One region of the Pseudogracilibacillus sp. SO10305 genome, then DNA from elsewhere that is predicted to be linked to it. Evidence: riboswitches for the same ligand, from Rfam matches in the RefSeq annotation. Region 1 holds a riboswitch; each other region holds the start of a gene.

Region 1 (3,286 bases):
GTAAATAAGGGGTTGAAAATGTATTATCTACAACGACAGGTATATCGTATTCTTTTGCAATGTTGCTAATCAATGTTAAATCGATTAATTGCATCGTCGGATTAATAGGCGTTTCAATATAAATAACTGCCGTATTTTCTTTTATGGCATGGCGAATTTTTTCCTCTGATGCAAAATCTGTTAATTCGACATCCATTCCATACTTCTCTTCCATCATTTTTAATAAGCCGAATGTACAACCGTACAAACCATTCGAACATAAAATATGATCATTTGCTTTTGTAAGTGCAATGAGTACAGCAGATATGGCGCCCATTCCCGAACCGAATGCTAATGCACGCTCGCCACCTTCTAACACTGCCATCCTTTTTTCTAATACATCTACAGTCGGATTCCCAATTCGTGTATAAATATGCCCGTCTGCTTCTCCACTAAAGCTTTTCTCCCCATGTTCAGCAGACTGAAATTCAAATGTAGACGTTTGAAAAATTGGCACTGAAACACTACCTAGCAATTGTTTTGCATCATATCCATCATGAATGGACATCGTTTCAAATTTTTTCATGCCCGTTCCTCCTCTTATTTATGTAACTCTAGTATAACAAACTTTCTGATAATTCTGTTTGACCATGCATGAATGGATGAAAAAGTCGGAACAATTGCCAACAGCTAGAACATAGGCGTAAAATGATGGGAGAAAACATCAGTGAAGTGAGGCAGGAAATGGACAATAAAAACATGAAAACAGGCATTATGCTAGGCATTATTACATATATTTTATGGGGATTTTTCCCAATCTATTGGAAACTATTAGACATATATGAACCAGATGTCATTTTAGCGAATCGCATCATTTGGTCTTGTCTCTTTATGGTCGGATATTTATTCTTCACAGGCAAATTACGTTCCTTTTTCTCATTATGTACAACACTATTAAAAGATAAGCAAAAAATGCTCTACATTACATTAGCATCTATTGTGATAAGCGCAAACTGGCTCATTTACATTTGGGCTGTACATAATAATTTCGTCATTCAAGCAAGTTTAGGTTATTATATGAATCCTTTATTAAGCATCGTATTAGGTGTCCTATTTTTAAAAGAGGCATTATATCCAGCACAAAAAGTTGCATTATTATTCGCAAGTTTTGGCGTATTATATTTAACGATATCATATGGTGTCTTTCCTTGGATTTCTATTGCATTAGCACTCTCGTTTGGTTTATATGGGTTGTTTAAAAAGGCTGTTAAGCTAGATTCAGCATATTCATTAACAGTGGAGACGTTACTATTAACTCCAATTGCACTCATTTACTTATTCACGTTTGTTGGTGTAGATTTAGGATTTGCAGCAAGTACATCATGGACAGATACAGGATTATTACTCATCTCCGGGATCGCTACAGCCGTCCCACTATTATTGTTCGGCTATGCAGTCGCATACATTCCTTTGTCCTTAGCAGGAATTTTACAATATATCGCACCGACAATTATGCTGATACTCGGAGTATTTCTTTATGATGAGCCATTTACGTCTGCACATTTCGTGACGTTTACATGTATTTGGATTGCGCTAATTTTATTTGTATCTTCTACATTAAAAGTCAATAAAGTTAGAAAATTCACAAATTAATTGACATTGATTTACAAACATGTATAATGGATACTAATTTCATCGACACATCTCTTATCAAGACGGACGGAGGGAATAGGCCCTGTGAAGTCCAGCAACCTTAAAGCGTTTGCTTTTAACGGTGCCAAATCCTACAGATGATATTCTGGAAGATAAGAGGGGGATAATACATAATGATACCCTCTTCTTACAATCATGTAGAAGAGGGTTTTTATATCATCGCCTTCTCAAATGGAATACAATAAGTTCAAAATTTTAAGGAGGAGTTTTACATGTCAACATTCAATTTTCAGAAAGATGAAACAATTTTACTTCATGCAGGTCAGGAGCCAGATCCTACAACAGGTTCTCGTGCACTACCAATCTATCAAACAACTTCTTACGTATTTAACGATACAGACCATGCGCGCAACTTATTTGCGTTAGCAGAAGCTGGTAATATTTATACACGTTTAATGAACCCTACGACAGACGCTTTTGAACAACGTGTCGCACAATTAGAAGATGGAACAGCGGCAGTGGCAGTTGCTTCAGGGATGGCTGCAATTACATATGCGATTTTAAATGTTGCAAGTGCAGGCGATGAAATTGTAGCAGATAGTAATTTATATGGTGGAACATATAACCTATTCATTCATACATTGCCACGTTTCGGAATTACTGTAAAAATTGTCGATGGGACAGATCCGGAGGCGATTCGAAATGCTATTACAGATAAAACAAAAGCCGTTTTTGGAGAAACCATTACGAACCCTAGTTTAAATGTATTTGATGTTGAAACTGTAGCAAATATTGCACACGAACACGGCATTCCATTAATCATTGATAACACTTTCGCTCCAAAATTTGCGAAACCATTAAAATGGGGAGCAGATATTGTCGTACATTCTGCAACAAAATGGATTGGTGGACATGGGACATCGATTGGTGGAATCATTGTCGACGGCGGACGTTTCAACTGGGATAGCGATAAATTCCCTGGATTTACAGAACCGGACGAAAGCTATGGTGGTGTTCGCTTCGCTGATTTAGGTCCAGTTGCATTTGCACTTCGGATTCGTGTTCAATTATTACGTGACACAGGAGCAGCAATTAGCCCACATAACGCATTTTTATTAACACAAGGATTAGAAACTTTACATGTTCGCTTAGAACGTCATAGTGAAAACGCGATAAAAGTCGCTAATTTCCTAAAGGATCATCCTGGTGTAACATGGGTGAACTTCCCTGGATTTGACGATCATCCATCACATGAATTGGCACATAAATATTTTGAATATGGATATGGATCTGTTATTACATTCGGTATTAAAGGTGGTCTAGAAGCCGGTAAAACATTGATCGACCACATTGAACTATGGTCTCATGTTGCGAACGTAGGTGACGCGAAGTCATTAATTATCCACCCAGCTTCTACAACACACCAACAATTGAATGAAGCAGACCTTGCAAAAAGTGGTGTAACAGAAGATCTTGTTCGTCTTTCTATCGGTATCGAAGCAATTGACGACATTTTAGCTACATTAGATCGCGCAATCGAACAAGCAACAGGTGAAACAGTGCTTGAAACGACAAACAATGCAGCAATTGATTGGGTAACGAATTCACCATTTGATCGTTCAGAAGGACTACGCGCAAAAACAATTGCAGTTCA
Region 2 (3,286 bases), on a different contig from region 1:
TGTCACTTCTTCTGCGTTCCCATCGTTATTACCTGCGTTGTTACTACTTGCGTTGTCATTGTTTCCTCCACCACATGCCGCTAAAACTAAAATTGAAATTAATGCGAATAAAGCTAAAACCTTTCTCATGAAACATTCTCCCCTTTACCTTTTATCAATTTTTTTAGATATAAAATCTCCAATGAATTGGAAAATAAAAACGACAATTACTATAATGATTGAACAGACGAGGACAATTTCAAAAATTCTTCGTTGGAATCCTGCATAATATGCATAACTCCCTAGTCCACCTGCTCCGATCGCTCCAGCCATTGCGGTGTATCCAATTAATGCAATCGCTGTAACGGTAATACCTGAAATAAGTGCTGGCATTGATTCTGGGATTAACACTTTAAAAATGATACGTCTCGTCGTTGATCCCATCGCTTTCGCTGCCTCAATAACACCTTTATTCACTTCCTTTAATGCAATTTCCACTAAACGACCGTAAAATGGTGCCGCTCCTAAAATTAAAGCCGGGAGTGCTGCATTCGGTCCCCGAATCGTTCCAATTAAAAGTCTCGTTAATGGAAACAATAATAAAATTAAAATGATGAATGGGATAGCACGAAAGACGTTAACAAATGTCGCAATGATAAAATTTAATATTTTATTTTCCCATAGACCATCTTTGTCTGTTAAATAAAGTAATAGACCAAGCAATAATCCTAAAATAAAAGTTCCAATAAGTGCGATGATTGTCATGTAAAACGTTTCATATGTAGCTTCAAGCAATTGGCTCGTATCAAGTTTTGAAAAATCAAGTGTCATCGCGAATTACCTCCACTGTTACCGAGGAAGCTTCAACAAAAGCTTCAACTTTCTCTATTTCAGTTTTCTCTCCGATTAATTGAATTGCAAGTGAACCAACCGTACCGTATGTCGTTTTCGTAATTTTACCATGTAAAATATTAACTTGAGTATCGTAGTTTTTCGCAATTTCACTAATAAGAGCATCATTTGTTGCTGTACCTTGGAATCGTAATCGAAGAACTTTTCCTTTTCGTTCTACTTCCTCCAATACTTCATCCAATGTATCATCTTCCCGGCCCTCTTCCACAACCTCTCCAATGAATCGTTGTGTCACCCCATGTTGTGGATTCGTGAAAACGTCATACACATTCCCTTGTTCCACAATTTTCCCATGTTCCATCACTGCAACACGGTGACAAATTTTTCGAATAACGTTCATTTCATGGGTAATTAAAATAATCGTCAAACCGAGTTTCTCGTTAATATCTACGAGTAAATTTAAAATAGAGTTCGTCGTTTCCGGGTCAAGTGCAGATGTCGCTTCATCACACAATAACACTTTCGGATTATTCGCGAGTGCCCTTGCGATTCCGACACGTTGTTTTTGTCCCCCACTAAGTTGGGATGGATACGCTTTTTCTCTACCTTCTAATCCAACTAATTGAATGAGTTCTTTTACTCTTTTTTCTCTTTCTGCTTTTGGCACACCAGCGATTTCGAGAGGGAAGGCAATATTATCTTCCGTCGTTCGTGACCATAATAAATTAAAATGTTGGAAAATCATTCCGATATCTTGTCTTGCTGTACGAAGATTTTTCGCATTTAATTCGGTCATGCTCTCGCCATCAATTGTAATAGTTCCTGCTGTCGGTTCTTCAAGGCGATTTAGTAAGCGAACGAACGTACTTTTTCCAGCCCCACTATATCCAATCACACCGAATATTTCACCAGTTTCGATATCCAATGTTAAATCATCAACTGCCTTGATCGGCCGATTGTCAATCGTGAATGTTTTCTTTAAATTTTTGATCGAAATCAAAATGTGTACCCTCCTTTTCTTTTTATTCCAATAAAAAAATCTCTTTGCTCTAGAGAACAAAAAGATTATATATCTTCACGTTCTCTCATTTCTCAAAGCGGTGTGCTTTGCAGGATTTAGCACCTTTCAATTCAGAATTGAAGGTTGCCGCAACTTCACAGGGCCAGTCCCTCCGTTGCTCTTCATAAGAGTTAATTATATTCAATTGGTTATTATATTGAATCTTATCAGTCCTTGTTATCTTTGTCAACGATAATGCATATTACCTAGAAAATAACTCAGGTTTATACTCAAACACATAATGATATATGTTTGCAACCGAATGAAACGTATAAATTTTCTCCTTTATTTCCCCATCTTTCACAATGAGTAAACACGGTACACTTTCAATTTTATTCTCTTGCATGAATTCTGGAAATAGGGAGCCATTCATCTCTAGAAAAATTTCCTCTTTATGTGTTGTTTCAATTTTTTGTAAAAAACTTCTTGCGACATGACACGTCCCACAAAAGGGGGTATGAATAAAAAGGAAACCATCCTTCGTTAATGGTAATTGTTTGATCTCTTGCATGTTTTCTCACCAATCTTTTAATAAATATATCGGGTTAATTCGAATATGAAATTTGACGAGTTCTGTTGCGAGAATATTGTATGGTGCTGCTTCAACTTCAATATGTTCTTCTGGAATATACATATTTTCAGCATGAGGCAATTCTTCGTTCAACTTTTTTCTAAGTTGTTTCCCTGGACGATCCTCATCAACGAAAATATAAACAAGATGATTGTCTAAATCATACGTTTCAAGCATTTCATCAAATTTTTCAATACTAAATGTTCCGAATGTACATAAAATTTGTACGTCATCACGGCCATCGATAATCGTTTCGAGCCGTTTTTTATCTTGTTTTCCTTCAACAATAATTATTTTCATTTTATCATTGCATCCTTTTCATTGCACCTTTTTAAAACAAAAAGCTATTCACGATGTGTTTTGTCCGCCCATCGTTGAATAGCTTTTCCATTATTCTGCTGAAATTAATGCTTCGTATTCGTCTGCTGAAAGTAACTCGTCTAACTGCTCGTCCTTTGTCGGTTCGATGACGATGAACCATCCTTGGTCATAAGGAGACTCATTTACTGTTTCAGGGTTATCTTGTAGTGCTCCGTTAATTTCCACTACACGACCACTAACCGGTGCATATAATTCCGATACTGTTTTCACAGATTCTACGCTTCCGAATGGTTCGTTCATTTCAATTTCCGTACCAATTTCTGGAAGTTCCGCAAATACGATGTCTCCTAATTCTTCTAAGGCAAATTTAGTAAGCCCGACACGAATATCGCTTCCTTCTTCTCGTGCCCACGTATGTTCTTTTGAATATAATAATTCTGTTGGTAATGACATATTTTTCTCCTCCTAAGTTACTTCCAAGTATTTTCGTATGTTTCTTCTTT
Region 3 (3,286 bases), on a different contig from region 1:
ACCTGATGCATCTGCAGTTAAGAAAATAATTGTATTTGGATGACCTGCAACACTTGGAACGATGATGTTGTCAATGTTCTCTAACGGGTATGCAGCTCTTGTGTTTTCTGTTAATGAAACGTCTGAGTAATCAGGTTCACGACTATGATCATCAAGTACGACGTTTTCTAATACGGAACCGAAACGAATAGCATCGAAAATTTGTGGTTCTTTTTCACGTGTTAAATCAACACATTTTGCGTAACAACCACCTTCAATGTTGAATACACCGTTTGGACTCCATCCATGTTCATCATCACCGATTAATTTACGGTAAGGGTCAGCTGATAATGTTGTTTTTCCTGTTCCTGATAAACCGAAAAATAAAGCAACATCACCTTCTTCACCAACGTTTGCTGAACAGTGCATAGATAAAATGTTTTGTTGTGGTAATAAGTAGTTCATCACAGAGAAAATAGATTTTTTAATTTCTCCAGCATATTCTGTTCCACCGATTAATACGACACGCTCTTTGAATGAAATAACGATAAACGTTTCAGAATTCGTTCCATCTTCTTGAGGGTCTGCTTCTAATGTCGGAGCAGAAAGAACTGTAAAGCCAGCCTCATGTGCTGCTAACTCTTCTTTTGTTGGTGTAATGAATAACTGACGGGCAAAAAGGTTATGCCATGCATATTCGTTTACAACTTCCACTGGTAAACGATATTTTTCGTCTGCTCCAGCGAATCCTTTAAAGGAGAAAACTTCATCTTTATTTTTTAAGTGATTTACAACTTTATCGAATAATTTTTGGAATGATGCCTCATCGATTGGTTTGTTTACTTCGCCCCAATCTACTAAATTTTCAGAAACGTCATCACGAACAATGAAACGGTCCTTTGGTGAACGACCAGTGTATTTTCCAGTAGTTGCTTGAACTGCTCCAGTTGCAGTTAATACACCTTCATTACGTGATAAAATCTTTTCAACTAATCCTGGTACAGATAAATTGTTCTGAACATTGTCATTTTGTAAAATTTCTTGTGATACAGTTGACCTAGCTGTCGTATTCATTGAATTAATCCATCCTTTTTTCTCGTGTACTTTAAAATCTGAATATAGTATAACACATTAAACGAATTAGTCCATACTAATGTAATAAAACTATTAGAAAATGTTGATTTATTATAATAAAACAAAAGTTTAAATACCTAAAAACGTTGGTGCAATAACGTTTTTAGAATGTATTACAATTTTGTGAAGAAAATCACAAAAACTTTGTTTCATTACAGTAAATCTATTTTAACATAATCATATCAATACTTGAACTAACATTTTAGCCTCAAATAAAGGATAAGAAAACAGGGTAGCAAGAAAGAGTAAGAACTGTTTCGTCTTATGCGTAATAGGATAAAATTAATGATGCTTCGTTGTTCAGAATGTTTATTGAAAAAGTGTTATATAAAAGAAGGAGTCGCGTTCATATTGAGAAAAAATAATAGATCAGTTCATGGTTTTATTGGGTTTGGAGTGGCGGTTATTATAGTAGGTATTTTAATTGATGATTGGATTGCGACGACGGAAAAAGAAGTGGGTGCTTTCACTCGAACAGAGTTTTCTTAAAGTGTTTTTCTCACTACTGTTGTCAGTAAGATTATATCGGCGATGATATTTATTGGAATGGGTGAAACGATGGAATGAATTGGTACAGATCCAAAATGTCCATATATTTGAAAAAACTTTTGAAAGAAGAGAAAAGGAACTCGTAATTATCAAAATATCGGGGGTATAGTATGAATATAGAGGGTTGTATTTCTTCTTATTTAATCGATTGACATTTCACGTATTATCATATAGACTAGCCATTATAGTATACATATAGAGGTGTTTCTCGGAAAATATTTCATATGTAATAAACAACGGACTCTCTTATTAGGAGTTGGTGGAGGGACAGACCCTGTGAAGCCCAGCAACCTCACAAGTATGTGAAAAGGTGCTTACCTGATGCAAGGATTTTCCTTGAACAATAAGAGTGAAAGGCAGAAACGATATCCTTTCCTCATTTATATAGGAAAGGATTTTTTCATGAATTTCATTATTTATGAAAAACGAACGAGTCATCTCGTTCCCTATGATCTCTATCGAGTAGAGCTCCGTGTAATATATATAGGAGGCTTATTATAATGACAAAGAATCGCCGTTTATTCACATCAGAATCAGTAACGGAAGGACATCCGGATAAAATGAGTGACCAAATCTCGGATGCAATTTTAGATGAAATTTTAAAAAGGGACCCGAATGCACGTGTTGCATGTGAAACGACAGTCACAACAGGGTTAGTGTTAGTTTCGGGTGAAATTACGACGAATGTATATGTCGATATCCCATCCATCGTTCGTAAAACCGTAAAAGAAATTGGATATACCGATTCTCGTTACGGATTTGATGCTGAAACATGTGCTGTATTAACTGCTATTGATGAGCAGTCACCTGATATTGCAGGTGGAGTAGATGTTGCATTAGAAACACGTGAAGGGGAGGCAGATGAATCGGAAATTGGCGCAGGAGACCAAGGATTGATGTTCGGATATGCATGTGATGAAACAGAAGACTTAATGCCATTGCCGATTTATTTAGCGCACCGCATAGCTAAACGTTTAACAGATGTTCGTAAAGACCATACATTACCATATTTACTGCCTGATGGTAAAACACAAGTAACGGTAGAATATGATGAACACGATAAACCTGTTCGTGTCGATGCTATCGTCGTGTCTACTCAACATAAGGAAGATGTTACATTAGAACAGATCCAAAAAGATGTACAGGAACATATTATTAAACCGATCGTTCCGAGTTTCTTATTAGATGAAAACACGAAATATTATATTAACCCATCTGGTCGTTTCGTGATCGGTGGACCACAAGGGGATGCCGGATTAACAGGCCGTAAAATTATCGTCGATACGTACGGTGGATATGCTCGTCATGGTGGGGGAGCATTTTCAGGTAAAGATGCGACAAAAGTGGACCGCTCTGCAGCATATGCTGCACGTTATGTTGCGAAAAATATTGTGGCAGCACATTTAGCAGAAAAATGTGAAGTTCAATTAGCGTATGCTATTGGAGTGGCACAGCCTGTATCGATTGCGATTGATACATTCGGTACTGGAAAAGTGTCGGAGGAAATTTTAGTTGATGTTGTTCGTGAAAATTTCAACTTAAGTCCACGCGGCATTATTCATATGTTAGATTTACGTCGTCCGATATACCGTGACACAGCTGCATATGGACATTTCGGTCGCCG

What was found. A riboswitch is a leader RNA that binds a small molecule or an ion and turns the genes downstream of it on or off. The one in region 1 is predicted to bind S-adenosylmethionine.
Region 2: linked by a shared signal. The riboswitch ahead of SPD45_RS03105 (methionine ABC transporter ATP-binding protein) and the one ahead of SPD45_RS04740 (O-acetylhomoserine aminocarboxypropyltransferase/cysteine synthase family protein) in region 1 are both predicted to bind S-adenosylmethionine.
Region 3: linked by a shared signal. The riboswitch ahead of metK (methionine adenosyltransferase) and the one ahead of SPD45_RS04740 (O-acetylhomoserine aminocarboxypropyltransferase/cysteine synthase family protein) in region 1 are both predicted to bind S-adenosylmethionine.

Annotation. Positions count from the first base shown of each region.
Region 1 covers NZ_JAXHDE010000003.1:159,156-162,441, forward strand. Annotated here, with positions in the region: gene megL (methionine gamma-lyase) at 1-565, opposite strand, end outside; gene rarD (EamA family transporter RarD) at 691-1,632, shown strand; SAM riboswitch class I at 1,684-1,791, shown strand; gene SPD45_RS04740 (O-acetylhomoserine aminocarboxypropyltransferase/cysteine synthase family protein) at 1,905-3,286, shown strand, end outside.
Region 2 covers NZ_JAXHDE010000002.1:98,540-101,825, forward strand. Annotated here, with positions in the region: gene SPD45_RS03095 (MetQ/NlpA family ABC transporter substrate-binding protein) at 1-129, opposite strand, end outside; gene SPD45_RS03100 (methionine ABC transporter permease) at 145-810, opposite strand; gene SPD45_RS03105 (methionine ABC transporter ATP-binding protein) at 800-1,831, opposite strand; SAM riboswitch class I at 1,914-2,022, opposite strand; gene SPD45_RS03110 (thioredoxin family protein) at 2,094-2,402, opposite strand; gene SPD45_RS03115 (toprim domain-containing protein) at 2,409-2,762, opposite strand; gene gcvH (glycine cleavage system protein GcvH) at 2,853-3,236, opposite strand; gene SPD45_RS03125 (arsenate reductase family protein) at 3,254-3,286, opposite strand, start outside.
Region 3 covers NZ_JAXHDE010000027.1:915-4,200, forward strand. Annotated here, with positions in the region: gene pckA (phosphoenolpyruvate carboxykinase (ATP)) at 1-1,053, opposite strand, end outside; gene SPD45_RS14100 (hypothetical protein) at 1,465-1,602, shown strand; SAM riboswitch class I at 1,906-2,012, shown strand; gene metK (methionine adenosyltransferase) at 2,163-3,286, shown strand, end outside.